Regions from separate parts of the Nonomuraea sp. NPDC049758 genome, predicted to be linked through region 2. Evidence: riboswitches for the same ligand, from Rfam matches in the RefSeq annotation. Region 2 holds a riboswitch; each other region holds the start of a gene.
The links. A riboswitch is a leader RNA that binds a small molecule or an ion and turns the genes downstream of it on or off. The one in region 2 is predicted to bind cyclic di-AMP.
Positions count from the first base shown of each region.

Region 1: another riboswitch for cyclic di-AMP. It lies ahead of AB0J46_RS25880 (hypothetical protein); the one in region 2 lies ahead of AB0J46_RS12200 (hypothetical protein).
Region 3: another riboswitch for cyclic di-AMP. It lies ahead of AB0J46_RS17690 (NlpC/P60 family protein); the one in region 2 lies ahead of AB0J46_RS12200 (hypothetical protein).
Region 4: another riboswitch for cyclic di-AMP. It lies ahead of AB0J46_RS38400 (CHAP domain-containing protein); the one in region 2 lies ahead of AB0J46_RS12200 (hypothetical protein).

Region 1 is NZ_JBFAMZ010000010.1:9,948-17,239, reverse strand. It holds gene sigJ (RNA polymerase sigma factor SigJ) at 1-549, shown strand, start outside; gene AB0J46_RS25880 (hypothetical protein) at 565-1,542, opposite strand; cyclic di-AMP (ydaO/yuaA leader) riboswitch at 1,548-1,686, opposite strand; gene galT (galactose-1-phosphate uridylyltransferase) at 1,755-2,825, opposite strand; gene AB0J46_RS25870 (DeoR/GlpR family DNA-binding transcription regulator) at 2,822-3,601, opposite strand; gene AB0J46_RS25865 (TrpB-like pyridoxal phosphate-dependent enzyme) at 3,856-5,166, opposite strand; gene AB0J46_RS25860 (HAD family phosphatase) at 5,262-5,900, shown strand; gene AB0J46_RS25855 (uridine kinase) at 5,854-6,483, opposite strand; gene AB0J46_RS25850 (hypothetical protein) at 6,597-6,980, shown strand; tRNA gene AB0J46_RS25845 (tRNA-Gly) at 7,077-7,150, opposite strand; tRNA gene AB0J46_RS25840 (tRNA-Pro) at 7,240-7,292, shown strand, end outside.
Region 2 is NZ_JBFAMZ010000004.1:166,112-173,403, reverse strand. It holds gene AB0J46_RS12235 (ABC transporter permease) at 1-178, shown strand, start outside; gene AB0J46_RS12230 (hypothetical protein) at 195-659, opposite strand; gene AB0J46_RS12225 (YetF domain-containing protein) at 750-1,319, opposite strand; gene AB0J46_RS12220 (rod shape-determining protein) at 1,316-2,302, opposite strand; gene AB0J46_RS12215 (PadR family transcriptional regulator) at 2,387-2,884, opposite strand; gene AB0J46_RS12210 (MDR family MFS transporter) at 2,941-4,395, shown strand; gene AB0J46_RS12205 (DUF5302 domain-containing protein) at 4,443-4,643, shown strand; cyclic di-AMP (ydaO/yuaA leader) riboswitch at 4,809-4,943, shown strand; partial or broken gene AB0J46_RS12200 (hypothetical protein) at 5,167-5,595, shown strand; gene AB0J46_RS12195 (alpha/beta hydrolase) at 5,881-6,756, shown strand; gene AB0J46_RS12190 (hypothetical protein) at 6,799-7,170, opposite strand; gene AB0J46_RS12185 (roadblock/LC7 domain-containing protein) at 7,198-7,292, opposite strand, start outside.
Region 3 is NZ_JBFAMZ010000006.1:163,369-170,660, reverse strand. It holds gene lysX (bifunctional lysylphosphatidylglycerol synthetase/lysine--tRNA ligase LysX) at 1-1,400, shown strand, start outside; gene AB0J46_RS17710 (NADP-dependent oxidoreductase) at 1,443-2,372, opposite strand; gene AB0J46_RS17705 (helix-turn-helix domain-containing protein) at 2,453-2,851, shown strand; gene AB0J46_RS17700 (cytochrome P450) at 2,841-3,944, opposite strand; gene AB0J46_RS17695 (LuxR C-terminal-related transcriptional regulator) at 4,222-4,434, shown strand; gene AB0J46_RS17690 (NlpC/P60 family protein) at 4,505-5,548, opposite strand; cyclic di-AMP (ydaO/yuaA leader) riboswitch at 5,555-5,706, opposite strand; gene AB0J46_RS17685 (amino-acid N-acetyltransferase) at 5,994-6,563, shown strand; gene AB0J46_RS17680 (RDD family protein) at 6,649-7,292, shown strand, end outside.
Region 4 is NZ_JBFAMZ010000019.1:40,667-47,958, forward strand. It holds gene AB0J46_RS38365 (hypothetical protein) at 1-212, opposite strand, end outside; gene AB0J46_RS38370 (hypothetical protein) at 212-715, opposite strand; gene AB0J46_RS38375 (cupin domain-containing protein) at 898-1,311, opposite strand; gene AB0J46_RS38380 (phosphoenolpyruvate hydrolase family protein) at 1,328-2,143, opposite strand; gene AB0J46_RS38385 (Tm-1-like ATP-binding domain-containing protein) at 2,143-3,366, opposite strand; gene AB0J46_RS38390 (nuclear transport factor 2 family protein) at 3,377-3,874, opposite strand; gene AB0J46_RS38395 (TetR/AcrR family transcriptional regulator) at 3,972-4,520, shown strand; gene AB0J46_RS38400 (CHAP domain-containing protein) at 4,572-5,285, opposite strand; cyclic di-AMP (ydaO/yuaA leader) riboswitch at 5,300-5,437, opposite strand; gene AB0J46_RS38405 (luciferase family protein) at 5,698-6,045, opposite strand; gene AB0J46_RS38410 (glycosyl hydrolase family 18 protein) at 6,288-7,292, shown strand, end outside.

The sequences.
Region 1 (7,292 bases), on a different contig from region 2:
GTCGTGCTGGAGACCCTGTCACCGCTGGAACGAGCGGTCTTCGTGTTGCACGAGGTGTTCGGTTTCAGCCATCCGGAGACGGCCGACATCCTCGGGCGCACGCCGGCGGCGGTCCGGCAGCTCGCGGCCCGCGCGCGCCGCCACGTCCACGCGCGCCGTCCTCGTCACCGAACCCAGCCCGACGTCCACGCCGAGGTGACCGAGCGGTTCGCCGCGGCCGCCCTCGGCGGTGACCTGCGGGCCCTGCTGGAGGTGCTGGCGCCGGAGGTGACCTTGTGGACCGACGGCGGCGGCAAGGGACCGGCCACCAGCCTGCGCCCGGTCCACGGCCGGGACCAGGTGGCGGCGCTGTTCATGTCCGTCGCCGCGACGCTGACCCCGGGCGCGGTGGACCTGCGCTACCGGCGCGTGGCCGGCGACCCGTGCGCGCTCGTCTTCTCCGGTGACGGCCCGCTGGCCGTGGTCGTCGTCGATCTCACGCCCGAGGGCGACCGGATCGCCGCCGTCTACTCGGTCACCAACCCCGACAAGCTCACCGGCATCCGCTGAGCCGCCGGTCCGCGGCTAGTTCATCGAGATGTGCACGTGGTCGTAGTGGTTCTCGGTGATGCTGCCGCGGTCGGACATCGAGCGCCAGCCCGAGCCCTGATTGATGCGCTGCTTCCAGATCACGTACTTGACGCCCAGCTTGGCCTTGTTCTTCAGCGCCCAGTCGGCCAGCCGGTCGCCGAGGGCGTTGTTGACGGCGCTCGGCATGGTGCCGCCAGTGCTCATCATGAAGTCGCAGGCCCGGCCGAGCGGGTGCTCGCCGCTGGAGCCGGACCGGAAGCAGCCCACCTCGTACGGCAGCGAGAAGTTCTTCTGCACCTGCGCGCGCATCAGCCGGGTGCGCGGCGTGATGTTGTCCGAGCCGGCCGGCAGCTCGGGCGCCCAGCTCCCGTCGGACTTCTTGCCCGGCCCGAACGGCACCAGGTCCTGGAGCTTCTTCTTGATGTCGTCGATGACGTCCTGGGCGTCGTCGCGCTGCTCGGCCACCTCCGCCGTGCCCGCCTTCAGCTCCGTCGCGAGCGCGGCGGCGGCCGTGGCGGCCTTCTTCTGGTCGTCGCGGGCCTTGGCCACGCTGTCCACGACCGCCTGCTGCTCGGCGGTGAGCTGTTCGAGCACGGCCGCGCCGCCGCCGTCCGGGGTCATCATGAACGCCGGCAGGGAGGTGTCGCCGTTCTGGTAACGCAGCCGGGCGATCTCGGCGACCCGCTGCTCGGCCGTGGCCAGCGCCTGCTCGGCGGCGGCGAGCCGCTGCTGGGCCGCGGTGGCGGCCTGCTGGGCCTTGGCCAGCTCGACCCGCTTGAGGTTGTACGTCTCGATGAGCTTGTCGACCTTGCGGTTGAGCTCCTTGAGCTGGGCCCGCAGCTGCGCCTCGGACGGCTTGGGCGCGGCCGCCACGGCGGCCGCCCCGGAGACCGAGGCGGCGGCCGGATGGACGAGCAGGGCGGTGGCGGTGATGAGACCGACGGCAAGACTCGCGGGGGACGAAGCCGCCACGTGGTTGTTCCTCTCCCTCTGCCGGCCGGGTTAGCTGACGGGTTCGGGCACGGGAGCAGTCCCTACCACTTGCGCGGATTCACCCCGGATGCGATGGGTCCCCGGCTCCCGGGCAACACGCCCGGGATTAGGCGTACAACGACCGTTATGGCCGATGTCTAACGGGATATTAGTGGTAGATCACGAGTCATGCGACTTTAATGAGAAACCAATTAGTGATCAATTCGTGATCGCAACATGCGTGCCGCCTCCTCCGGCAGCACGTCGTTGACGAAGGCCCCCATGGCCGACTCCGAGCCCGCCAGGTACTTCAGCTTCCCGGGCGCCCGCCTGATACTGAACAGCTCCAGGTGCAGGTAGGCCAGCTCGCGGCCGTACCGCACCGGCGCCTGGTGCCAGGCCGAGATGTACGGCATCGCCACCCCGAACAGCGCGTCGAGCGCCCGCAGCACCGAGGTGTACAGCGGCGCGAACGCGGCCCGCTCCTCCTCCGACAGCGCGGCCAGGTCGGGCACCTGCCGGTGCGGATACACGTGCACCTCGAACGGCCAGCGCGCGGCGGCCGGCACGAACGCCGTCCAGAGCTCGTTGGCGGCCACCACCCGCGTGCCGGCGGCCTGCTCGGCGGCCAGCACGTCGGCGAACAGGTTGCCGCCCGTGTGCCGCGAGGCGGCCCCCAGCTGGAGCTTGGTGCGCGGGGTCACGTAGGGATAGGCGTAGATCTGCCCGTGCGGGTGGGGGAGCGTGATGCCGATCTCCTCGCCCCGGTTCTCGAAGCAGAACACCTGCTCGACGCCCTCGATGCCGGACAGCTCGGCCGTGCGGTCGGCCCACGCCTCCATGACCAGCCGGACCTGGGCGTTGGAGAGCCTGGAGAAGGAGGAGGAGTGGTCGGAGGTGAAGCACACCACCTCACAGCGTCCGACACCCGGCCGCACCTCACTCAGGCCGCCGACATCCCCGTAAGTCCCAAAATTTCCGGAGAAAGAGGGAAAGCGGTTCTCGAACACCACCACGTCGTAGTCATGGGCAGGGATCTCCGACGCCCGCGTGGCGGACGACGGGCACAACGGGCACTCGTCGGCCGGCGGCAGGAACGTCCGCGTCTGCCGGTGCCCGGCGATCGCGATCCACTCCTCGGTCAGCGGGTCGTAGCGCAGCTCGGAGGCCACCGGCCGCGGGTCGAGCGGCCGCCGGTCGATCGCGCTCCGGTCGGCGTCGTCGCGCCGGTCGAAGTAGATCAGCTCTCGGCCGTCTGCCAGGTGGGTGATGGTGCGCTTCAAGGCGTGCCCTCCGCGATGATCAGTTCTCCGGCCCGTTCGGCCAGCTCGGTGCGTGCTTCCTCGGGCAGCCCCGCGTCGCTGATGACCACGTCGGCCTCGGTCAGCTCGGCGATCGTGCTGATGCCGACCGTGTTCCATTTGGTGTGGTCGGCGGGGACCACCAGCCGGTGCGCCGCGGCCACCAGCTCCCGGTCGGTCTCGGACTCCAGCAGGTTGGGCGTGGTGAACCCGGCGCGCAGGCTCATGCCGTGCACCCCGAGGAAGAGCGTGTCCACGTGCAGGCGGCGGATGGCCGCCACCGCCACGGGGCCGACGAGCGCGTCGGAGGGCGTGCGCACGCCGCCGGTCAGCACGACCGTGCGGTCGGCGCGCGGGTTGCGGTGGAAGACCTCGGCGACGGGGATCGAGTTGGTGATCACGGTCAGCTCGGGCACCGCGACCAGGTGGTGGGCCAGCGCCCACGTGGTGGTGCCGGCGGAGAGGGCCACGGCGGTGCCCGGCCGTACGAGGGTGGCCGCGTGCCGCGCGATGGCCTCCTTCTCCTGCTGCTGGCGGGCGGACTTGGCGGTGAAGCCGGGCTCTTCGGTCGAGCCGGGGCCGAGGGCCGTCGCGCCGCCGTGCACCTTCTCCAGCAGCCCGCGCTCGGCCAGCACCTCAAGGTCGCGGCGTATCGTCATGTCGGAGACGCCGAGCTCGCGCACGAGGTCGGCCACCCGGACGCCGCCGCTGCTGCGTACGCGTTCGAGGATCGTCTGCTGACGCTGCTGTGCGAGCACGCCCACCCCTTCCAACAGATTCCACCAAATTATGACACGAGTTTGTTGAGGAATGTTAGGTCACGGCGTATCGCTTGTGCGAGCCGCGGGCAGGGGAGACCTTGAAGGTCACGATCCCGACCGCTGGAGGTGAGCCCATGGCGAAGCGTGCACGCAAGGGCAGGGGGCGCAAGAAGAAGAAGGCGAACCACAGGAAGCGCCCGAACGCGAACTGAACACGGGTGGCCGCGGGTCCCGCGGCCACCCGTGTCATCTCAGCCGGGCAGCTCGGTGAGCGCCTGGTCGAGGCGCTCCTGCGGCAGCGAGTAGTCCTCCAGTTCGCCGGCCAGGTGGCGGTCGTAGGCGGCCAGGTCGAAGTGGCCGTGCCCGCACAGCGCGGTGAGGATCACCTTCTCCTCGCCGCTCTCCTTGCAACGCAGCGCCTCGGCGATGGTCTCGGCCAGCGCGTGCGTGGGCTCGGGGGCCGGGACGATGCCCTCGGTCCGCGCGAAGCGCACACCCGCCTCGAAGCACTCGCTCTGGGTACGGGTCACCGCCTCGAACAGCCCCAGCTCGTACATGTGGGACAGCAGCGGCGCCATGCCGTGATAGCGCAGCCCGCCGGCGTGGATCGGGTCGGGGACGAAGGAGTGCCCGAGGGTGTGCATCTTCAGCAGCGGCGTCAGCCCGGCGGTGTCGCCGAAGTCGTAGGCGTACACGCCGCGGGTGAACGACGGGCAGGCGGCCGGCTCGACCGCCCTGAACTGGGTGCCGATCCGTCCGGCCAGCTTCTCCCGCAGGAAGGGGAAGGCCAGGCCGGCGAAGTTGGAGCCGCCGCCGGTGCAGCCGATGACCAGGTCGGGCAGCTCGGGCAGCTGCGCCAGGGCCTCCTCGCCGATCACCGTCTGGTGCATGAGGACGTGGTTGAGCACCGAGCCGAGCGCGTACCGGGCCTCGGGGTTCGCGGCGGCCACCTCGACCGCCTCGCTGATCGCCAGCCCCAGGCTGCCGGGGGAGGCGGGGTCGTCGGCCAGCGCCTTGCTGCCCGCGCCGGTGAGGGGGGAGGGGCTGGGGTGGACGGTGGCGCCGTACACGCGCATGAGCGAGCGCCGGTACGGCTTCTGGTCGTAGGACGCCCGAACCATCCAGATCCGGCATTCGATGTCGAACTGGGCGCAGGCGAACGCCAGGGCCGACCCCCACTGTCCCGCGCCGGTCTCCGTGGTCAGCAGCCGCACGCCTTCCTTGGCGTTGTAGTACGCCTGCGGCACGGCGGTGTTCGCCTTGTGCGACCCGGCCGGTGAGACGCCCTCGTACTTGTAGTAGATGCGGGCCGGCGTGTCGAGGGCCTTCTCCAGCCGGTGCGCCCTGATCAGCGGCGTGGGCCGCCACAGCCGGTAGACGTCGACGACCTCCTTGGGGATGGGCACGTAGCGGTCGCCGCTGACCTCCTGCGCGATGAGCTCCATGGGGAACAGCGGCGCGAGGTCGTCCGGCCCGACGGGACGGCGGGTGCCGGGATGCAGCGGCGGCGGAGGCGGCACGGGAAGATCGGGAACGATGTTGTACCAGTTGCCAGGGATCACCGTTTCAGTTTGAGCCGCCCCTGCGGGCCGTCAAGGGTCTGGACACGGACACGTTCCTTCTTTACCTTGGTTGAATCAGTTCACAGGAGGAGCATATGAAAATCGATGCGGTCGTGTTCGACATCGGCGGGGTGCTGGAGCTGACGCCGTCCCTGGGCGTGACGGCCAGGTGGGAGGAGAAGCTCGGGCTGCCCGCCGGGCACATCGACGCCCAGTTGGAGTCGACCTGGCTGGCCGGGGCGGTCGGCGAGTTGACGGAGGGGCAGGCCGCCGCCGAGGTGGCCAACGTGCTCGGCGCGCACGCCGAGGGGTTCATGGCCGACGTCTGGACGGAGTACCTCGGCACGCCCAACACCGAGCTCATGGCGTACCTGGGCGCCCTGCGTCCGCGCTACCGCACGGGCCTGGTGAGCAACAGCTTCGTCGGCGCCAGGGAACGCGAGCAGGCCGCGTACGGCTACTCCGGCCTGGTGGACCACATCGTCTACTCGCACGAGGCGGGAGTGCGCAAACCGGACCCGCGCATCTACCTGACGGCCTGCGACGCCCTCGGCGCCGACCCCGCCGCCACGGTGTTCCTCGACGACCACGAGCCGTACGTCGAGGGCGCCCGCGCGGCCGGCCTGCACGCCGTGCGCTTCACGTCGAACGCCCAGGCGATCGCCGAGCTGGACGCGCTGCTCGGGCTCAGCCGTCCGTCAGCACCGCCGGCCGGTCCGGATGGTCGGCCCTGACCACCACGTCGGCGGCCCGCTGCGGGCGCGCCTCGCGTTCGTACCGCTCGTAGGCCGGCAGCCGCCACCGCTCGTCCTGCGGCGTGCGCCGCGCCAGCGCCCCCGCCGACAGCCACACGTGCACGCTCACCTCGAACGGCAGCCCCCGCCCCAGCAGCAGCGTGCCGTCCACGAGCACCACCCCGCCCGGCGCCAGCTCCCGGTACGGCAGCCGGTACGCGCGATCGATCCCGCTGTCCCACAACGCCGGCAGCACCCGCCCCGAGCCGCCCGGCGCCAAGGGTTCGAGCACCTCGCGCAGCAGGCCCTTGACGTCGAGCCAGTCCTCGTAGAAGACGTCGGGATCGGTCCGGCCGTGCTCCAGCCGGAGCGAGGCCGGCCGCAGGAAGTCGCCCGCCGACACCCGCAGCACGGGCCGGCCGCGCAACCGCAGCGGCGCGACCAGCTCGTCGGCCAGTGCGCCGGGCCCCGCCGCGGGCGCCCCGTCGACCGCCACCCGCACCCAGGCGTCCTTGGGCCGCGCGGCGACGAGCTCGGCCAGCTCCTCGACGAGCGCCTCCCGGGAGATCGGACGTGCACGCATCGACGCCAGCCTACGCCCCTGAAGATCACAAAAGGCCAGGCCCCGGCCGCCCCCGCGCGGGTGCGGCGGCGCAGCCGCAAGCTCCCGGGGTGTGCTCGTGCCAGGATGACCGCATGGACCACTGGGGGCCTGTGCCGGACGAGGGCCTCTCACTCCTCGTCGGTCGTGAAGTGTCAGCAGTCTGTTTCGTGCGGGATCACGTTGAGCTGCATTTCGACGGTGTGATCCTCCGGGCGCTCGCCGATCCGTTCGGTTTGTACGGATGCCGGGGCTGGCGTTTCCCGCACGGCGACGCACCTGTGGTCCTGCGCCACTACATCGGTCACGTGATCGACGGCTACGAGATGATGCCGGCCAGGTTCCTGGCGGTTGACTCCGGCGAGCATCGGTTCGCGATCCCGCTGGGCGAAGACGCCCGTGTCGGTCAGGAGGCCGCACATCTCGTCGTCCCCGAGGATGCGGCCCGCGACGGGCGGCACGGCATGTGGATCTGGTGAGGGCACCGCCCTGAGTCTCGTCATCACAGAAGGACAAGATCGGATAACAGTGCGGCCCAGGCTCGGGATCATCTCCCGGACCTGGGCCTTCGTGCTTGGAGCGGACGACGGGAATCGAACCCGCGTAGCTAGTTTGGAAGACTAGGGCTCTACCATTGAGCTACGTCCGCGCGAACCGGTCGAACTCTGGTCTAGACTTCATCCGGTCGTCAGGGCGTAAGCGTACCGGAGTCACGGACCGCATGCGCACCCGGCGAGGCGGGGCGTGGCGCAGCTTGGCAGCGCGCTTGCTTTGGGAGCAAGAAGTCGCAG
Region 2 (7,292 bases):
GCTGGGGGCCGGCGTCACCGTCGCCTACGCCTTCTCCCGGGGGTGGCCGGCCGTGGTGCCCGCGTGGGCGACCGTCGGGGGCCTGGCGGCCACGCTGCTCATCGGCGCGGTGGCCGGGCTCTACCCGGCCGTGCGCGCCTCCCGGCTGTCGCCGACGGAGGCGCTGTCGGCGCCCTGAGACAAGCGCCCCGGGGTCAGGACAGAGTTGTCTCGGGGGCGGGGGAGTAGCAGGTCGTCCTGCCGACGATCCTGACGTTCGGCCCGTCGAGCACGGTGAGCTCGAACGTCAGGTTCGTCCGCGGGTTGCGCAGGACGGAGATGACAGGGGTCTCGTCACGCAGGTCGAGATCCTCGATGATCTGGTCGTAGCCCATGTCCTGGAGGGTGTGCAGCAGGCCGTCGGGGGCTTCGGCGGCCTCGCCCTCGGCCCGGACGAGCCGGCGCACCTGGCCGGGCACGCACGAGCGGTCTTCGGTCTCGTCGGAGCGGTCGGCCGGCGACACATGCAGCGCGGCGCTGGTGAGCAGGGTGTCGGTGTCGGCGGTGAGCTGCCTGGCCGCCTCCTCGAAGGAGGACTGGCGGCCGGAGGTACAGGCTGCCGCGACCGCGACGCATACAAGCACCGCGGACATCACGACCGAGCGACCAGCCAGGCGCACGTTGGGACGATATCGGAGATCAATTCCGGGCGCAGGAGGATTAACGCAATATTAATGGCCGATATCAAAAGGCAGTCCGGTCGCCCATTCTCAGGAGGGGCCGGTTCTCAGCTCGTCCAGCTTGCGTTCGATGCGGTCGAGGCGCCGGCACAGGTCCTCCAGGTCGCCGCGTTCGGCTCCCTCCTCCTCGGGGCGCAGGTGAACCAGGAGCGAGCCGCCGGGCTCCAGGCGTACCAGGTCGGTGTCGGTGACGCTCTCGGCCCCCCGGAGCTGGAGCATCACGTTGAGATCGGCCTGCCGGACGCCCATCCGGCGCAGCGCCGAGGGGATGAAGTGCCCGTCGCGGGCCAGGACGACCGGCGTGCCCTCGAACACCCTGCCGACCGAGGGCACGGTCGCCGCCAGCCGCACCACGACCGAGTTGACCGCCACCAGGATCACCACGCCCACCAGGCCGCCGATCAGCGAGTTGTCCGGGCCGATGATCGCGTTCTGCACGACGTTGCTCATCAGCAGCATGACCACGAAGTCGAAGTTGTTGAGCTGCGCGATGCCGCGTTTGCCGGCGATGCGGAGCAGCACGGCGATCGTCACGTAGACGGCGATCGTCCTGACGGTCTTGTCGGCGACGGAGACCCCCAGGTCGAACAGGTCGCTCACCGGCGCCTCAGCTTGGCGATCAGCCCCAGGTCCTCCACGCAGCGTCCGAGCCCCAGGGCCACCGCGTCGCTGGGCCGCTCCGCGCGCCGCACCGGCATGGACAGCCCCTCCTGCAGCCGCCGGCGCAGACCGGGCAGCAGCGCGCCGCCGCCGACCAGCACCATTCCGCGCTCGCCCAGGTCGGCGGTCAGCTCGGGAGGGCAGCGTTCCATGGTGTACTCCGCGGCCCGCACGATGTGCTCGACCGGCTGGACGGCCACCTCGCGCACGCGCGCCGCGGGCAGCGCCACCGCGCGCTCCTCGCCGGTGCCGGCGTCCCTGCCGCGGATCAGCACGTTCCCGGCCGGCTCCCGCGTCGCGCGCAGCTTGGCCGACTCGGCCTCCCGCTCGTCGGCCTGCAGGCCGTGCTCGTCCTCGACCAGGCGGGCGACCGCGCGGGTCACGGCGTGCCCGCCGCCGCGCACGGTTCCGGCGGCGACCACGGCCCCGCAGGAGAGCACGGCGACCCTGGTGGCGTCCCGGCCGATGTCGACGACCATGTGCCCAGAGCCGTCGCGGACCGGCAGGCCCGCGCCGAGCGCGGCCGCGATCGCGTGTTTGACCAGCAGGATCCCGCGGGCCTCCGCCTCGAAGCCGGCGTCGCGCAGCGCCACCCGCTCGATCGGCGTGAACTCGTCGGGCACGGCCATCACCAGGCGCGGCCGGGGGAACGGGTGCCGGTGCACCTTGCGCAGGAAGTGCCTGATCATGCGCCGGGCGAGCTCGCCGTCCTGGGGCAGGCCGTCGCTGATCGGCCAGTACGTCTCGCCGTCCGTGCCGTCCGCGCCGTCCAGGGCCTCGGCGCCGAAGCCGACGACCCTGCCCGTCTGCCTGTCGCGCAGGACGACCGACGGCTCGTCCAGCACGATGCCCCTGCCCTTGGCGTAGATCCTCGTGCCGGCCGCGCCGAGGTCGATCGCCAGGTCACGACCCAGGAGGCTCATCGCCGTACTGGGAGGTTGAGCATCATGCCTGGGTGTATATCCGGCGCTTCTCCAACGCAACACCAGGAACCGCAGAGTTCCGTTTTACCCTTCGCGCCGCAGGGCGGCCAGCGTCTCGTCGGCCCACTCGATGCCGGAGCGCGCCTGGTGCAGGCCGAGGGACAGCGCGTACTGGCCGAACAGGCCCCCGGGCCGGCAGTCGAGCGTCGCGAGGCGGGCCTGGAAGTGGGCCTTGATGCGCTCGACCACGGCGACGGCCTGCCCGGTGTCGAGCAGGGCCAGCAGGAACGCCTGGAGGGCGGTCTCGCTGCGCACGGTCGCCGACGGGTCGTGGCCGACCAGCCACTCGGTGACCAGCGCGCGACCCTCGGCGGTGACGGCGTAGATCTTGCGGCCCCGGGCGCCCTCGTGCTCGACCGTCACCAGGCCGTCGGCGGCCATCTTGACCAGCTCCGGATAGATCTGCGTGTGCCCCGCCTGCCAGACGTGGTTGAGCGAGTGCTCGAACTTCTTGGCCAGGTCGTAGCCGCTGGCCGGGCCTTTGGTGGCGAGCAGGCCGAGGAGCGCGATCCGCAGGGACATGCCCGCCAGCATAGCGAAGGCTTGACATGTCAGCTCTTACATATCAATCTTCACCTGTGACTAATGACATGAAGACCAAGGGCAACGGGTTGGTGTTGCTGGCGGTGCTCGGCGGGATGTTCCTGGCGATGCTCGACCAGACGATCGTCGGCACCGCGCTGCCCCGCATCACCGGCGAGCTGGGCGGCACCCGGCTCTACACCTGGGTGGTCACGGCCTATCTGCTCACCTCCACCGTGACCGTGCCGCTGTACGGCCGGCTCTCCGACCAGCACGGCAGGAAGCCGCTGCTGCTCATCGGCATGTCGGTGTTCGTCGTCGGATCGGCGTTGTGCGGGCTCGCCCAGGACATGACCCAGCTCATCGCCTTCCGCGCCGTGCAGGGACTGGGCGCGGGCGCGTTGTTGCCGCTGTCGCTGGCCCTGGTGATGGAGATGTTCCCGCCCGGACGCAACGGCGCCCGCGTGCAGGGCGCACTCGGCGGCGTGATGGCGTTGACGTACCTGGCCGGGCCCTTCCTGGGCGGGTTGTTCACCGACCACGCGAGCTGGCGGTGGGCCTTCTACGTGAACGTGCCGCTCGGGATCGTGCTGATCGCGATCGTGGTGCTGCGGCTGCCGTTCCGTCCGGGCACCGGCGGCGGGGGCCGGCCGGACTACGCGGGCATCGCGGTGTTCGGCGTGGCCATCAGCGCCCTGCTGCTCGGCCTGACCGAGAAGGGCCTGGACGGCAACTCCTGGACCTCCCCGCCCGTGGCCGGGCCGATCCTGCTGGGGCTGGTCCTGCTGGCCGCGTTCGTGCTGGTCGAGCTGCGGGCGGCGAACCCGGTCATGCCGATGCACCTGTTCCGGGACCGCACGTACACGCTGGTCAACGCGACCTCCTTCTTCACCGCCTTCTGCATGTACGCCGGCGTGGTGTTCCTGCCGCGCTACTTCCAGCAGGCGCTGGGCGTCAGCGCCACCGAGTCCGGGCTGAGGATCTACCCGATGACGCTGGCGATGGTGGCGGGCAGCGCGCTCATGGGCACGCTGATGTCCAGGACGCGCACGTACAAGCCGTGGCTGGTCGGGGCGCCGTTCCTGCTGGTGGCCGGCAGCCTGCTCTGCCTGAACCTCACCGTGCGCACCGACGGCCTGCTGCTGGCCGGGTGGATGGCGCTGCTCGGGCTCGGCATGGGGCCGATGTTGTCGGGGCTGACCGTGGCCGTGCAGCAGGCCGTCGCGCCGCGGTACATCGGCACGGCCTCGGCCAACCTCACCTTCTTCCGGCAGATCGGCGGCTCGGTGGCGCTGGCGCTGGCCGGCACCGCGTACACGTCGGTCATCACCACGGACGCGCCGGTCCACGGGCTCGCGGCCGCGCACGCCTCGGCGGCGGCCGTGGTCATCCCGTCGCTGGGCGTGGCGGGCGCGGTGATCGCCCTGGTCGCGCTGGTCATGATGCCCGGCAGGCGGCTGGAGCAGCCGCCCGCGGCGGAAAGCAGAGTGGAGGCCGGTTTCGCGTCGTAAGCGACGTCGTGCGAAGCTGTGGATGTCCCCAGAACCAGGAGGTCCTCATGGCGGAAACACCGGAGCCGGAAGTCAGCGAGACTCCCGAGGACGAGATGAAGCGCAAGTTCCGCGAGGCGTTGGAACGCAAGCGCGGGCAGCAGGCCGACTCGGCCGCGGGTGGCAGGGGCGTGGACCCGTCGAAGATCCACGGGGCGCACGGTCCGGCAGCGAGTAAAAGATCCTTCAGGCGCAAGAGCGGCGGCTGAAAGGTCCGATTTAGCAGGGGGTACGGCATGCCGTGCCCCCTTTCTCTTTACCTCGATAGGTAGATCTTTACCCGGTTCATGACGATTCGTTTGTATTTGTCCGAATCTCTGGGTACCGTCTTAACCAATTACCAGCTGGTGGCGTAGTCCCTACCAGGAGAGGGACGACAGCTGGCGCCGAATCCCGACTTGTCGGGAACCGGGGACCCATCTCATTGGGGTGAATCCGGCCATGTGCCGGTAGGGCATCTCCACGCCCGAACCCGTCAGCTAACCCGGTAGGCGAGATGGAGAGGACTTCACGCATGTACCACCTCGTCGTACCCCCGGACAGTGTAGTGACGACCGCCTGCTGAGCGGTCTCTTCCCTGACTTCCCCCACGCGCCGCGTAACCACCTTTTCGGCGCTCTGCCCGGTTACGCACCGTAGTCACGCGCGTTCCCCCTGTCCCCTCGCGAAGGACTTCACTGCTTCATGTCTCGATTTGGCCTGCGCTCTCTCGCCCTGCTGTCCGTGTCCGCCATGGGCGCGCTGACGATCTCCGCCACCGGCGCCCACGCCGACACCGGCGACGACCAGAAGATCCTGCTCAAGGGTTCCACGAAGGCCTCCTACTTCTGGGACGACTCCTCCGGCCGGGCCGGCGACACCGGCCTCCCCGCCAGCGGCAAGCCCATGCAGAAGGGCCTGGCCGCCAGCCCGAGCTGGCCCCTCATGACCGAGGGTTACGTGACCTACAACGGCAAGAAGATGCCGTTCTTCGTGGGCGACCGCGGCCCCGGCGAGCCCTCCAGCCGTGGCGTCATGCTCGACCTCGACGCCAAGACCTTCGCCGAGCTGACCGGCGGCACCTTCAACCCCGACACGCTCGGCGTGGACGGCAACGGCGGCCAGGGCCACATCAAGATCGACTACGTCATCACCAAGTGGGGCGACGGCAAGGGCAAGAAGAACTACCCCGTGGCCTTCTCCACCGGCGCGTGGGGCAGGTTCGACGCCAACCCGGCCGAGCCCCCCAAGGTGCTGGCCGACAAGCCCGCCGAGGACGCGGCCGGTTCCGCCGGCGGCCAGGTCGGGAAGACCGTCGCGATGGGCGGCACCGTCATGGCCGGCGTGCTCGTGCTGGCCGGCGGCGGCGTGGTGCTCGGCGGCGAGCGCCTGCGCAAGCTGCTCAACGACTGATCTCCGGACAGACCGCTCTTTACGCCTCGCGACCAGAATGACATTCTGGTCGCTGTGATCCAGCGCGCAGCCGCCAACGGCATCGAGATCGCCTACGAGAGCTTCGGCTCACCCGCGGGCAGGCCCCTGCTGCTCATCATGGGACTCGGCGCCCAGCTCATCCACTGGGACGACGAGTTCTGCGAACTCCTGGCCGAGCAGGGCCACCACGTCGTCAGGTTCGACAACCGCGACGCGGGCCTGTCCACGCATCTCCACGACGAGGGCGTGCCCGCATGGGGCGCGCCCTCGCCGTACGTGCTGGACGACCTGGCCGACGACAGCGCCGGGCTCATGGACGTCCTGGGCCTGCCCGCCGCGCACGTCGTCGGCGCCTCGATGGGCGGGATGATCGCCCAGGCGCTGGCCGTCCGGCACCCCGCCCGCGTGCTGAGCCTGACCTCGATCATGTCCACGCCCGGCCCGCAGGCGGCCCCGCCGACCGAGGCGGCCGCCGCGGTGCTCCTCGCCAAGCCCGCGACCGACCGCGAGGGGGTCGTCGCCGGCGCGCTGACGACCTGGGCCGTGCTCGGGTCCCCCGGCTGGGAGCTGGACCGCGAACGCGTCACCAGGCTGGCCGGGCTCGCCTTCGACCGCTGCCACGACCCGGCCGGCACGGCCCGCCAGCTCGCCGCCATCATGGCCTCCGGCGACCGCACGTCCGCGCTGGGCGGGCTGAAGGTGCCCGCGCTGGTCATCCACGGCGAGGACGACCAGCTCGTGCCGCTCGCCGGCGGGCGGGCCACGGCCGCCGCCATCCCGGACGCCCGCCTGGTCACCTACCCCGGCATGGGCCACGACCTGCCCCGCGCCCTCTGGCCCGCGATCGTCGCCGAGATCACCGCCCACACCGGCTCCGCGGCGCCCGCCCGGCCCGAGCCCGCCGCGTGACCCGCCACGTGACCCGCTGCGGCGCCTCGCTGCGCGGGCCGGTCAGAGCTCCAGCTTCTCCTCGATGACCTTGAGCATGTGCCGGGCCAGGGCCAGGTTGGCCCGATTGCGGTCGAGGGCGAGGTAGAGGAACAGGCCCTTGCCGCTGCGGCCGGTCAGCGGGCGGATGATGTGGTACTGGGCGGTCAGCGTGATCAGGATGTCCTCGATGCCGTCCTTGAGGCCCAGCGAGTCCATCGTGCGCAGTTTGGCCTTGATGACCTCGGTGTTGCCCGCCGCCGCGACCTGCAGGTCCAGCTCCTTCGAGCCGCCGAGCGTGCCGAGCGCCATGCCGCTGCCGTGGTCGACGATCGCCGCCCCGATCGTGCCGTCGATGCTCATCATCTCTTTGAGGGAGACGTCCATGCCTGCCATGCTTTCCTCCGCTTCGGTGGGGATGGTTCAGTGCTTGCGTGCCACGGCGGCCACGGAGGCCGCCGTCTTCCTGCCCTCCAGCCGGAGGAGCCCGACGTTGGCGCCGGGTCCCGCCAGAACCG
Region 3 (7,292 bases), on a different contig from region 2:
CGGTGAACTTCCCACGCACGGCGACCAACGCCGAGGTCAAGGAGAAACACCAGGGCCTGGAGCCCGACACCGCCACCGGTGAGACGGTCGGGGTCGCGGGCCGCGTCATGCTCAACCGCGTGGGCGGCAAGCTCTGCTTCGCCACACTTCGCGACGGCGGCGCCGACCTGCAGGTCATGATCTCGCTCGACAAGGTCGGCGAGGAGTCGCTGGCGGCCTGGAAGCGCGACGTCGACCTGGGCGACCACGTCGGCGTGACCGGCGAGGTCATCACCTCGCGCCGCGGCGAGCTGTCGATCCTCGCCGACAGCTGGCAGATCACCGCCAAGTGCCTGCGCCCGCTGCCGGAGAAGCACGTCGGCCTCACCGACCCCGAGGCGCGGGTGCGCCAGCGCTACGTCGACCTCATCGTCAACGACGAGGCCAGGAAGATGGCGCGGGTGCGCAGCGCGACCGTGCGCGCGGTGCGCGACTTCTGGCACGAGGAGGGCTACCTCGAGGTCGAGACCCCGATGTTGCAGCCCATCCACGGCGGCGCGACGGCCCGGCCGTTCAAGACCCACATCAACGCCTACGACATGGAGCTCTACCTCCGCATCGCGATCGAGCTCTACCTCAAGCGGCTGGTGGTCGGCGGCGTCGAGAAGGTCTTCGAGATCAACCGCAACTTCCGCAACGAGGGCGCCGACTCCACGCACAACCCCGAGTTCACCATGCTCGAGGCCTACGGCACCTACCTCGACTACAACGACATCGCCGACCTGACGCAGCGCATGTACCAGAAGGCCGTCGTGGCCGCCCTGGACACCACCGTGGTCGTGCACGACGGCGTCGAGATCGACCTCGGCATGGAGAAGTGGCCGCGGGTCCGGCTCTACGACCTGGTGTCCGACGCCGTGGGCGAGGAGATCACCACCGAGACCACCCTTGAGGAACTGCGGAAGATCGCCGACCGCCGCGAGGTCCACTGGGACGCCAAGTGGGGGTCGGGCAAGCTCGTCCAGGAGCTGTTCGAGGCGCTGGTCGAGCACACGCTCGTGCAGCCGACGTTCGTCATGGACTATCCGCTGGAGACCTCGCCGCTGGCCCGTCTCCACCGCGACAACCCGCTGCTGACCGAGAAGTGGGACCTGATCGGGTTCGGCACCGAGCTCGGCACCGGCTACTCCGAGCTCAACGACCCGATCGACCAGCGTCACCGGCTGGTGGAGCAGTCGCTGCTGGCCGCGGGCGGCGACCTTGAGGCGATGCAGCTCGACGAGGACTTCCTGCAGGCCCTTGAGTACGCGATGCCGCCCACGGGTGGCATGGGCGCCGGCATCGACCGGATGATCATGGCCTTCACCGGCAAGAACATCCGCGAGACCATCCTGTTCCCGCTGGTCAAGCCCACCCACTGAGCCGCCGTCCGGCGCCCCGCGCAGGGGCGCCGGTCCGAACGGTCAGGGCACCAGCACCAGCCGTCCGCGCAGGCCGCCCTCCGCCAGGCGGGCGTGGGCGTCGGCGGCCTTCTCCAGCGGGTACGTCCCGGCCACCCGTAGCGTCAGCCGTCCGGCCTCGACCAGGCGCACCAGCTCCGCGAGCTGCCGGGCGTCCGAGCGGAACAGCACGGTGGCCACGTCCGTGCCGCGCAGCGCCACCGGCGCGACCCCCGACGCGAGCGCCACGAACGCCCCGCCGTCCCGTACGGCGTCGAGCGCGGGCAGGCCCAGCACGGCCGCGTCCACCACGGCGTCCACACCGCCGGGCACCTGCGCCCGTACGGCCTCGGCCAGGTCCTCCTCGCGGGCGACGAACCATTCCGCCCCGAAGCCGCGTACCAGCTCCTCGTCCGCGGCGCCGGCGGCGGCCACCACCCTGACGCCGCGCACGGCGGCCAGCTCCACCAGGTAGCCTCCGACGGCCCCCGCCGCCCCCGTGACCAGCAGCGTGCCGCCCGGGCCGACGCCGGTCCGGTCGAGCGCCTGCCAGGCGGTGAGCCCGTTCAGCGGCAGCGTGGCCGCGTGGACGGGGCTCACGTCGCGCGGGGCGCGGGCCACCGCCGGGGCGTCCAGCACGACGTACTCGGCCTGCGCCTTGTACGGCAGCTCCAGCCGCGCGCAAAGCCCCACGACCTCCTCTCCCACGCTGAAGGAGGTTCCCGGGCCCACCTGGTCCACGGTTCCCGCGGCGTCGAAGCCGATCCCGTAGGAGTCGAGCTTCCTGGCCAGCCCGTACGAGGCCAGAGCCCCGGACGCCACGGCCAGATCGAAGGGGTTGACCCCGGCCGCGGCCACCTTGATCCGCACCTGGCCGGGCCCCGCCGCCGGCAGCGGCGCGGACACCAACTGGGGAGCGCCGGAGCCGCCGATGAGTGCACGCATGTTCGTCATGCCAGCGACCCTAGGAAGAGTTACTCTCTTTCAGTAAGTAGGCACCTGGAAGTGCGTAACACACGGCGAGGAGTGAGACGGTGGCGACCACGACGGCGGCGCAGCGGCGTGACCAGGCGAGACTCGCCTTCGACGCCTACTTCGCCGAATGCCCTTCCCGCAAGCTGCTCGACCGGCTCAGCGACAAATGGGTCACGCTGGTGCTCAGCTCGCTGGCCTCCGGCGAGCGTCGCTACAGCGACCTGGCCCGGCACATCGCCGGGGTCAGCCAGAAGATGCTCACCCAGACCCTGCGCGGCCTGGAGCGCGACGGCCTGGTGGCGCGCCGGATCACGCCGCAGGTGCCGGTGCGCGTCGACTACGCGCTCACCCCGCTGGGCCTGAGCCTGATGCCGCTGGTCACCGCCATCAAGGCATGGGCCGAGGAGCACATCGAGGACGTCGAGGCCGCCAGGGAACGCTACGACGCTACCGCCTGAGCCGCACCGGCAGCCGGGCCAGCCCGCGCAGCACCACGTTCTCCTTGTACGGCGGCTCCGGATCGGCGGCCTCCATCTTCGGCGCCGCCGCGGCCAGCGCCGACAGCGCGATCTCGCCCTCCATTCTGGCCAGCGTCGCTCCCAGGCAGAAGTGCAGGCCGAGGCCGAAGGCCAGGTGGCGGCCGGGCTCGCGGGCGGGGTCGAACCGGTCGGGATCGGCGAACGCGGCGGGGTCGCGATTGGCCGCGCCGATCGGCACGAGCACGGCCGAGCCCGCGGGCACCGGCGTCCCGCCCAGTTCCCGGTCCTCCAGCGCGATCCTGGAGGTGAGCTGGACCGGCGGATCGAAGCGCAGCACCTCCTCCACCACCTCCCTCGGGCGCTCGGCGGCGAGGTGCAGCAGGTCGTGCCGCAGCAGGTTCAGCACGCCGTTCGCGATGAGGTTGACGGTGGTCTCGTGGCCGGCCACGAGCAGCAGCACGCAGGTCGCCAGCAACTCGGCCTCGGTGAGCTCCTCGACGTGTGCGAGGGCGCTCAGGAGGTCCTCGCCGGGACGCTCGCGCCGCCGTGCGATCAGGTGGCGGAAGTAGTCGCGGAACTCGTTCCTGGAACGCTCCGTTTCCGACATGAGGGCGTCTGTCAGCATCGGGTCAAGTCCGCGGGCAAGGGCCTCGCTCCATCCGCGGAAGCGGCCGTGGTCCTCCGGCGGCACCCCGAGCATCTCGCTGATCACCATCACCGGCAGCGGGTACGCGAAGCCGGAAATCAGCTCCGCCTCCTCCGGCAGCCGTCCGATCAGGTCGGCGGTGATCGCCTCGATCCGCGGCCTGAGGCGGGCCACCATGCGCGGCGTGAACGCGCGGCTGACCAGAGCACGCAACCGGGTGTGATCGGGCGGGTCCATGAGCAGGAACGACCTGCCGGGCTGACCTGCCTCTTCCTGTGCGGGCGGGGACGTTCCGTGACCGAACCCGGGGTCGCGCAGCACGGCCGCGCACAACTCGTACGTGGTCACGACGAGCAGCCCGCCGCGCGTTCTGAAGATCGGCCCGGCGGCTCGCAGCTCGCGATATCGGACGTACGGATCGCGCACAAATTGCGGATCCGAGGGATCAAAACCCAGCACGTCGGTGGCGCTCATCGGAGGTGGAACCGGGCCGCCGAATTGATCGTTTGGACCGTTCATAGCGGACCACGGCGTGCCAACATATGCGGAGTACGTCACATATAAGTGATCATGTCAATAGCACTGGTCAAGGGCGCCGATTGTGGCGCTTGACGACCTTTCCGCGATGCGTTTACCTTCACCGAGACGAGCGGCTTGCTTCGCCTGAAAGGTCCGAGTTCTGCTGTTGGGGGGAGGGCTCCCGGTGGATGTGCTCACAGAAGGCGTTGAGCTGAGCCACGCGGATTTGGCGTTACTGGCCGAGCTGGCCAGGGGAGTGACCGTCGATCGGGTAGGCAGGCGGCTGGACATCAGCGGACGGACCGTACGGCGCAGGCTGAGGGGCATCTGCGACCGCATCGGCGTGGCCACGGCGATCGAGGCCGTGGCATGGGCGGCGCGCCGCCAGCTCATCTAGCGGCGCTCATCTGGCGGCGCTCATCATCTAGTGACGCTGGGCGAAGTGACGCTGGGCGAACCGGCGCGGGTCAGTCCGCGATGCGCACGCCGCCGGCGAACGGCCGCCCGCCGATCGGGGCGACCCGCACGACGTCACCCGTCCGTGGGGCGTGGACCATCATGCCGCCGCCGATGTAGATGCCGACGTGGTGCAGGTCGCTGTAGAAGAACACCAGGTCGCCGGGGCGCAGCTGGTCGCGGCTGACGTGCGTGCCGGCCGTCCACTGGTCGCCGGTGTAGTGGGGGAGCGAGATGCCCACACGCTGGTAGGCGGCCATCACCAGACCGGAGCAGTCGTAGGAGCGGGGCCCTTCCGCGCCCCACACGTACGGCTTGAGCTGCTGGGTGAGGGCCCACTTGACGGCCTGGGCGGCCTTGCCGTCGCCGATGACCGGCAGGTTGACGCGCACGGCCCGGGTGCCGGGACGGCCCGCCTCGCCGACGGCCCGCCGGTAGAGGTTGCTCTCGACCTTGGTGACCAGCTTGGTGATCTTCGAGCGCTTGCTCTCCAGATCGGTGACGATCTTCTGAACCTCGGCGATGCGGGTCTTGGCGCCGGCCCTGGCCCGCTCGGCGGCCTCCATGGCCCTGGCGAGCTGGTTGACCTCCTCGCCCTGCTGCTGTTCGAGCGCGTACGTGGTCGCGGCCCGGTCGAGGAAGGTCTCGGGGTCGCCGGACTGGGCGAAGGCCAGGGCCTTGTCCAGGCCGCCGGTGATGTAGGCGTTCTGGGCGAGCAGCGAGGCCCTGGCGCGCTTGGCGGCCAGGTCGGACTCGCTGGTGGCCAGGATCTTCTGGGCGGAGTCGTTGGCCTTCTGGGCCGCCTTCAGCCGTTCGCGCTGCTCGTTGTACTGCTCGGCCAGCGTCTCGATCTCTTCGTGCAGCTTCTCCACCTGGTCGGAGAGCTCGGAGAGCGACGGCTTCGGGTCGGCGGCGGCGGAACCGACGGGGACGGTGAACAGCATCGCGGCGACGGTGACGCCGATGACGCCGAGGCGGCGTGCGCGCCTGGCCTGCTCCTGGGGGCGGGCGTGCCTGCCCCCGGACTTCCCCGAGCGGTCGAACGTCCGCTTCACCAACCGAGCTCCTCTCATCGACGCCGGCCGGGTTAGCTGACGGGTTCGGGCCGGAGCAGCCCTACCGAGATGGTCGGATTCACCCCAAGTGGTGGCGCCAGGTGCTCGCCGCCGTTGGTTCCCCGGCTTCCCTTGCGGGAATTGGGCGTGTCTTTCCGCGCGCATTACGCGGAGAACATCGTCGCTGGACACTAATGCACTCCGGGTTCACGCTCAACCGGAACTGCCGAGTCTGTAGAGGTTTCACAACTGAAGGGTCACAAGGTGATCTCGTGGGTAGCCGTACGGAAGCGGGCTTCTGCACCTTTTGTCCAGCATTCGGGGTGCTGAGGTCTGGAGGAAAGCTCCAAGTCGGCCCGTGTTCACCTGACCACGGGATGTGATGAGATGCCCGAGACGTGGGATTTAGGGCCGAGCCGTAATGAGATCTGTACCCTGGAGAGCCATGGAGCAGGTGGCCGAAGTGGCAGTCCCCGAGACCGCGGTCGTGGTCAGGCGTGCGCGCACGCCCGACGTGCGTGCGATCAGGCGTCTCGTGGACACCTACGCGGGCGCGGGGCCGCGGCTCCTGGAGAAGGCCACGGTCACGCTGTACGAGGACGTCCAGGAGTTCTGGGTGGCCGAGCGGGGCGGGGAGGTCGTCGGCTGCGGCGCGCTCCACGTGCTCTGGGAGGACCTCGCCGAGGTCCGTACGGTGGCCGTCGATCCCGCGTGCCGGGGGCTGGGGGTCGGGCGGCGGATCGTCTCGGCACTCGTCCGGCAGGCGAAGGATCTGGGGCTGCGGCGTGTATTCTGTCTGACTTTTGAGGTCGACTTCTTCGCGAGGCACGGTTTCCGCCCCATCCAGGGCACGCCGGTCTCACCCGAGGTCTACGCCGAGTTGCTGGCCTCGTACGACGAGGGTGTGGCGGAGTTCCTTGATCTGGAACACGTCAAACCGAACACCCTTGGCAACACCCGCATGCTGCTGCATCTGACATCGGGTGACGCGGACCTTGACCACTTGGAAAGGTGATTGTTGATACCTATGTCGATACGTTGGGCAGCACAGGCATGTGTCCTGACACGTGCCACATGCGCACTCGAAGCGAGGTGACACGGTGAGCACCGGACAGCCGCCGTACCCACAGGACGATTCCGGCGAGAACCCCGAGTACGGTCAGCACCACGGCCGTCGGCCCGGCGAGCCCGACCCGGACGTGACTGTGGTCGGCTACCGGGCGGACGATGCCTTCGGCCAGCCCCCATACGGTCAGCAGCAGCAACAGGGCTATGGCCAGCAACAGCAGTACGGCCAGCAACAGCAGCAGTACGGCCAGCAGCAGGGCTACGGCCAGCAGCCGCAGTCCTCGGGCCAGCAGTACACGCAGCCCGGCTACGGCCAGGAGGCCCAGTACGGCCAGCAGGCCGCCCCGGGTCAGCAGGGCTACGGCCAGCAGCAGGGCTACGGTCAGCAGCCGCAGTCCTCGGGCCAGCAGTACACGCAGCCCGGCTACGGCCAGGAGGCCCAGTACGGCCAGCAGGCCGCCCCGGGTCAGCAGGGTTACGGTCAGCAGCCGCAGTCCTCCGGCCAGCAGTACACGCAGCCCGGCTACGGCCAGGAGGCCCAGTACGGCCAGCAGGGTTACGGCCAGCAGCCCGCCTCGGGCCAGCAGTACGCCCAGCCCGGCTACGGCCAGCAGGCCGCCTCGGGTCAGCAGGGTTACGGCCAGGAGGCCCAGTACGGCCAGCAGGCCGCCCCGGG
Region 4 (7,292 bases), on a different contig from region 2:
GCGGTCACCTTCTCCACCGCCTCGCCCAGCCGGTCGCCGAGCGGGGAGCCCGCGAGCGCGCCGGCCAGCGCGGCCAGCGCCGCGGCCGGCTCCTCGGCGACCCTGGCGAACCCGTGCCCGAGCGCGCCGTCGAACCCCGTGGCGAGCGCGAGCGCCTCCGCGACCCCGGCCGGCCCGTCGCCGGCCAGCTCCCCGAGCTGTACGTCGAGCATCAGCCCACCTTTCCCGTCTCGGGCCCCATCGCCGGGAACCAGTGGAGCTCGGCCAGCGGCTCGGTGCTGTCGGGCACCTCCAGGTAGGCCAGGTGGCGCAGGAACCGGCTGAACACCACGGCCGCCGGGGTGCGCTGGGGGGTGCCGTTCAGCGCGCTCATCAGGTGGCCGCCCTCGGGCACCTCGACGCGCAGGTAGCGGGCCACCCGGTCGAGGCCGTACTGGAGCACGGCCTCGTCGGCCAGCATGCGGATGTGCTTGCACGCGTAGCCGTGCAGCGCGCCGCACGGGCGGTTGTTGTTGGTGCTGCAGCTCAGGTCGTGGGTGCCGGCGGCGATCGAGGAGACGTAGACCCGCTCGATGTCGGACCCGCTCGACACGACCCCCTGCAACCTGCCGTCAGCCAGCTCGACGAAGGGCACCTTCGCCAGCTTGCGTGGCTGGACCGGCGGCACCACCCGCACGACGCTGCGCTGCTCCCACGCGGTTTCGTCCGCGTCCAAGGTCTCGACCTCCAGTCTGACGGCATGCTCGCGCCGACAGCCAACTCCGATGGGGCTTGATCAACAGACCCGGAAATCTACCGGAGGCCACCGACAGACCGGACGTGAACGATCATTCGCATGGAGGTCGAGCACGCCGGAGGCCGCGCGCGGGCTCGCAGCCCGCGCACGGCCTCCGCCGCTCAGGAGGTGGCGGCCGCCCAGGTCGGGTGGTCGCCGGGGCCGAGCTCCACGAAGCCGGGCAGCTCGCGCAGCGCCAGCTCGGCCCCGCCCGGCGTGTACGTCGCGATGATCCGCAGCGGCCGCCAGCCGGTGTTGAAGGTGGAGTGCAGCGTGCCCTTCGGGATGTAGATCGCCTCACCGGCCCTGACCGGGAACTCCGGGTCGTCGCCGACGGTCTGCCGCCCCTCGCCCTCGATGACGTAGAGGACCTCGTCGGAGTCGGGGTGCAGGTGGCGTTCGTGGCCCTTGTTCGGGTTGATGATGACCTCGCCGAACGTGGAGGACGCGCCCGGCACGGCGTCGGGCGTCACGTGCCATTTGATGGCCCCCCAGTCGAAGATCATCGTGGGCAGGGCGTCCGGTCGTCGGTGCATGGCGGGTTCCTCCCGGTCAGAGCTGCTTGAAGGCGCGGACCTGCTCGGCGATGGCCCGCTCGGCGGGCAGGCGTTCCATCGAGGACGCGCCGAAGAACCCGGCGACGCCGACCGTGCGCTGCTGGATGTGGCGCACGTCGTCGGGCTCGGCGATGGGGCCGCCGTGGCACAGCACGATGACGTCGGGGTTGACGGCGACGGCGGCGTCACGCATCTCCTGGATGCGCACGGCCGCCTCGTCGAGGCCGATCGCGGTGACGGCGCCGATGCTGCCCTTGGTGGTCAGGCCCATGTGCGGGACGAGGATGTCGGCGCCCGCCCGCGCCATGGCCGTGGCCTGCTCGGGGGTGAACACATAGGGGGCGGTGAGCAGGTCGCGCTCGGCGGCCAGCCTGATCATCTCCACCTCCAGGTCGAAGCCCATGCCGGTCTCCTCCAGGTTCGCCCGGAAGACACCGTCGATCAGGCCGACCGTCGGGAAGTTCTGGACGCCGGTGAAGCCCATGTCCTTCAGCTCGTCGAGGAAGCGCGGCATCAGCCGGAACGGGTCGGTCCCGCACACCCCGGCCAGCACCGGCGTGTCCTTGACGACCGGCAGGACCTCCCCCGCCATCTCCACGACGATCGCGTTGGCGTCGCCGTACGGCATCAGGCCGGCGAGCGAGCCGCGGCCGGCCATCCGGAACCGCCCGGAGTTGTAGATGATGAGCAGATCGACCCCGCCCGCCTCGGCGGACTTGGCCGACAGCCCGGTGCCCGCGCCGCCGCCGATGATCAGCCGGCCGGCCTCCCGCTCGGCGCGCAACCTCCGTAGTGCCTCGTCGCGACGCATCAAGCCCCCTTCTCGATCAGCCGGTGCAGCCGGTCGGCGGCCGCCACGGCGAACTGCGCGTTGTTGATGTCCTGGTCGCTCTGCACGACCTCGACGGCGCTGCCCGCGACGGCCGCGAGCACGGCGTCGAAGCAGGCCGCGTCGGCCGCCGGGTCGTGGAACGGGCCGCCCTCGACGTCGACGGCCGAGACGCCGCCGCGCGGCACGAACAGCGTGACCGGCCCCGACGCGCGGGCCAGCCGCTCGCCGATCGCCCGGCCGATCTCGGCGTTCTCGGCCGGAGTGGTGCGCATGAGCGTCACCGTCGGGTTGTGCACCAGGAGCTGCCGTGACCTGAACCGTTCCGGCACGGTCTCCATCGGGCCGAAGTTGACCATGTCGACGGCGCCCAGGCTGACGACCTGCGGGATGCCGGCCCGCCCGGCGGCGGTCAGGCGGTCGGGGCCGGCCGACAACACGCCGCCGACGAGCTCGTCGGCCAGCTCGGTGGTGGTCAGGTCGAGCACCCCTGCGAAGTGGCCGCCGGCCGCCAGCGCCTCCATGGCCCGGCCGCCCGAGCCGGTGGCGTGGAAGACCAGCACCTCGTAGCCCAGGGACTCCAGCCGGGCCCGCGCGGCGTCGACGGCGGGCGTGGTGACGCCGAACATCGTGGCCGCGACCAGCGGTTTGTCCTCCCCGGACGGCTCGGCGCCGGCGGCGTAGGAGGCGGCCATCGCGCTGATCGCGGCGGCGGCGTTGGTCAGGATGCGGCGGGAGACGGAGTTGACGCCCGCGACGTCGACGACGCTGTACATGAGCGTCACGTCGGTCTCCCCGACGTAGGCCGAGACGTCGCCGCTGACCATGGTCGAGACGAGCAGCTTGGGCAGGCCGACGGGCAGCGCCCGCATGACGGCGGCGGCGATGGAGGAGCCGCCGCTGCCGCCGAGCGCGAGCACGCCGCTCAGCTCGCCTCGGGCGTGCAGGTCCTGGGCCAGGGCGGTGGCCCCGGCCGCCATCGCCGCGAGCGCGGCGCCGCGGTCGCCGGCGCTCCTGAGCCGGTCGAGGCCGGTGCCCGCGGCCCGCGCCACGGCCTCGGCGGGGACGTCGGCGGCCAGCGCCGGGGCGCCCATGACGCCGGTGTCCATGAGGACGACGCCCTGCCCGGCCCGGATGATCAGGTCGCGGACGAGGGCGTACTCCTCCCCCTTGGTGTCGAGGGTGCCCAGCAGCAAGACCGCCATGTCAGACCTCCTACGATCGGCCTTCCGACCTTACCCCGGCGATCTCCGCGTGGCGGATGCCGAGGACGTCCACGCCGTGCTCGGACAGCGGGCGGGAGCCGAAGATGCGGCGTTCCTCCTCGGTGATGGCGACGTCGTTGATGCTGGCCTCCCGGCGGCGCATCAGCCCGGAGGCGTCGAACTCCCACTGCTCGTTGCCGTAGCTGCGCCACCACTGGCCGGCGGCGTCGCGGGACTCGTACTGGAAGCGCACGGCGATGCGGTCGCCGGTGACCGCCCACAGCTCCTTGCGCAGGGCGTAGTCCAGCTCGCGGGCCCACTTGCGGCGCAGGAACGCCGCGATCTCGGCGCGGCCGGTGACGAACTCGCCGCGGTTGCGCCACACGGAGTCCTCGGTGTACGCGAGCGCGACGCGGTCGGGGTCGCGGGTGTTCCAGGCGTCCTCGGCGGCCTGGACCTTGATCCGGGCGGTCTCCTCGGTGAACGGCGGGACGGGCGGGCGGGTCATGGGCTGTCCTCTCCGATCGAGAGAACGGGCGTTCTCCCGGGTTGTGCGCTAGCGTAGAGAACGATCGTTCTCCGCGGCAAGCACCTGGAGGGGTGTCATGGATCACGAGCAGCGGCTGCTGGACGCCGCGGGCGACCTGTTCTACCGCCGCGGCGTGCAGGCGGTCGGCATGGACGAGATCCGGGCCGCCTCCGGCGTCTCGCTGAAACGCCTCTACCAGTGTTTCCCGTCGAAGGAGGCGCTGGTCGTGGCCTATCTGCGGCGGCGCGACGAACGCTGGATGACCTCGCTCACCGCGTACGTGGCCGACGCCGGCGACCGCATCCCGGCGGTCTTCGCGTGGCTGGAGCGCTGGTTCGCCGAGGACGACTTCCGCGGCTGCGGGTTCGCCAACGCCTTCGCCGAGCTGGGCGCCGGTTCGGCCGTCGTCCGTACGGCGGTGCGCGAGCACAAGGAGCGCCTGCGCGCCTACCTGCGCTCGCTCGCCGAGGAGGCGGGGGCTGGGGACCCCGGCCTGCTCGCCGAGCAGTTGCTCACCCTGATCGACGGCGCCACGGTGACCGCGATGATCTCCGAGGAGCCTGGCGCGGCCCGCTCGGCCGGGCAGGCAGCGGCGGTCCTGGTCCACCGGCACCGGCGGCCCTGAAACGCGAAAGAGCGCACTCCCCGCAGGGAGTGCGCTCTTGGCAAGGAAGGATCAGGCGGCGTACGACGGGTAGCCGTAGCCGACGACCTGGGAGCTCGGCCGGACGCGCTGCTCGACCTTGCCGTTGCCGGTGTTGCCCTCGATCGTGGAGATCGTGCCGTCGCCGTTGTCCTTGACGACGAAGCCGACGTGCTGGATGTCGTTCAGGCTCTTGCTGCCGCTCCAGGAGAAGAAGACGACGGCGCCCGGCTTGGCCTCGGTGCCCCAGCGGTCGTTGGCGGCGAACCACTTGGCGTGGGTCACGGTGTAGGCGTCCCAGCCGACCTGCGGGCGGGCGCCGGTCTGCTCGCCGACCCAGGAGACGAACATCGAGCACCAGGGGGCGTTCAGGTACATGGCGCGGTTGCCGCCGTCACGCGCGGCGGTCTCGGCGGCGCGCTGCGAGTCGGCGTACCACTTCTGGAACTTGGTGCCGCCGCCGTTGGCGTCCTCGGAGGTGCCGACCTGGGCGCGGGCCGTGGCCAGCACCTGCGCGGCGGTGACGTTGACCTTGCCCTTGGCGCTCTCGTCGGCGGCGCGGTGCTGCGCGACGCGCGGCTGGGCGGCCACGCCGGCGACCTTGGCGGTCTGGGTGGCGGTGTGGGCGGTGGCGGTGTCGGCGTTCACTGCCGCGTGCGTGCCGAGCACGCCGGCGACGGCGGTCGCGCCGAGAGCGATCTTGGCGAGGTCGAGCTTGAAGGCACGGTGAAGACGGTGCTTGGCCATGAGGGTGTTACTCCTTGAGCTTCCGTGCCGCTTGCCGGGTTAGCTGACGGGTTCGGGCGGGAAGCTGCCCTACGGCACCACGGTGCCGATTCACCCCATTGGACACATGGGTCCCCGGTTCCGCGCACAGGCGGATTCAGCGGTCTCTTGGTCAGGCAAAGGGCTGACGCATCGTCTTCCCGGGCCCGGGAAAGGGCCTGAAGGTATATGTGCGACGCCCGGATGCGGGGATGTCCGCATCGACTCTGTACAACACGGGTCCCGCTTGGGTAATTCCCAGGCAATGCCATCCCTACCTGGGACGACTCCCCGTTCGGCTGTGTACAACCAAGCTACCCGGCGAGTAATTCCCAGGCAAATGGCGGCATTAGTTTCGACGCTGCGTGGGAGAAACGCTACGCACCGAATCGGTTCACGCCACGTGCGCCTTTATCGCCACGCTCGTGAGCGCCAGCAACAATTCCAGATCAGGTTCGGCGTCGACCTGTACGGCGACCCAGGCGCGGTCGCGGCAGGCATGGACCTGGTCGCACGCCCGCAGGTACGGCTCCAGGCGGCCGATGGCGGGGGCGGTGAGCCGTACGTGGATCTCGTCCCGGCCGGCCAGGCGCAGGATCTCGGTTCCGTGGACGGCGAAGGTGACCTGCTGACCGGTGCCGCTGACGTTCAGCGACGGCCAGGACCGTAACTCCGCGACCGCGCGGACCACGTAGGGCCCGCGTCGCGTGGGCGTCCGCCGCCAGGCGGAGATTCCTGCCACGGTCCAATGCTGAGCCACGGCTCACCCCGCCGTCAGCCCCCGTTCCTGAACCGTTATCCCCTCGTGAACGGGCGCGTCCGGGGTCTGACCGGCACGATTACGGACGCCTGACCGATACGTATTGACGCTCCCCCAGGCAGAAGCTACCGTCGATTCACAACTTAAAGGAAACTTTCCTAATAGTTTCCCCAGAAGTCTCCCATCCCACTCCCCACACACCCCCCAACGGATGTCGGAGCGACATGAAACACACCATTCTGAGCAAGGTCCTGGCGGGAATGGCGGCATTGGCCCTGCCCCTCACCGCGGCCGTGGCCGCCCCGGCGCTCGCCTCCGCCAGCACGGTGGCGTACGCGGCGGCCTGGGCCCCGTGGACCGCCTACACGGCGGGCACGGTCGTCACCTACAACGGCGTCGACTACGTCTGTCTCCAGGCGCACACCTCCCAGCCCGGCTGGGAGCCGCCGAACGTGGCGGCGCTGTGGAAGGTCTCCGGTGGCGGCGGCGGCGACACGACCGCGCCGTCCGTGCCGGGCAACCTGCGCTCGACCGGCGTCACGGACACGAGCGTGGCCCTGGCCTGGAACGCCTCCACCGACAACGTGGCCGTGACCGGCTACGAGGTCTACCGCGGCGGCACGCTGGTCACCACCGTCACGGGCACCACGTACAACGACACCGGCCTCACCGCGAACACGGCCTACAGCTACACCGTGCGCGCGCGTGACGCGGCCGGCAACCGCTCGGCCAACAGCAACCAGATCTCCGCGACGACCACCGGCGGCGGTGGCGGCGACGACAAGACCCCGCCGTCGGTGCCCGGCAACCTGCGCTCGACCGGCGTCAGCAACAACAGCGTCTCGCTGGCCTGGAACGCCTCCACCGACAACGTGGCGGTCACCGGCTACGAGGTCTACCGCGGCGGCACCCTGGTCACGACCGTCACGGGCACTTCGTACAACGACACCGGCCTCAGCGCCAACACCTCCTACAACTACACCGTGCGCGCGCGTGACGCGGCGGGCAACCGCTCGGCCGACAGCAACCAGATCACCGCGACCACCACGGGCGGCGGCGGTGGCGGCGGCAACAAGGTGCTGGGCTACTTCGTCCAGTGGGGCATCTACCAGCGCGGCTACCACGTCAAGAACATCGACACCAGCGGCTCGGCGGCCAAGCTGACGCACATCAACTACGCGTTCGGCAACGTGCAGAACGGGCAGTGCACGATCGGCGACAGCTACGCC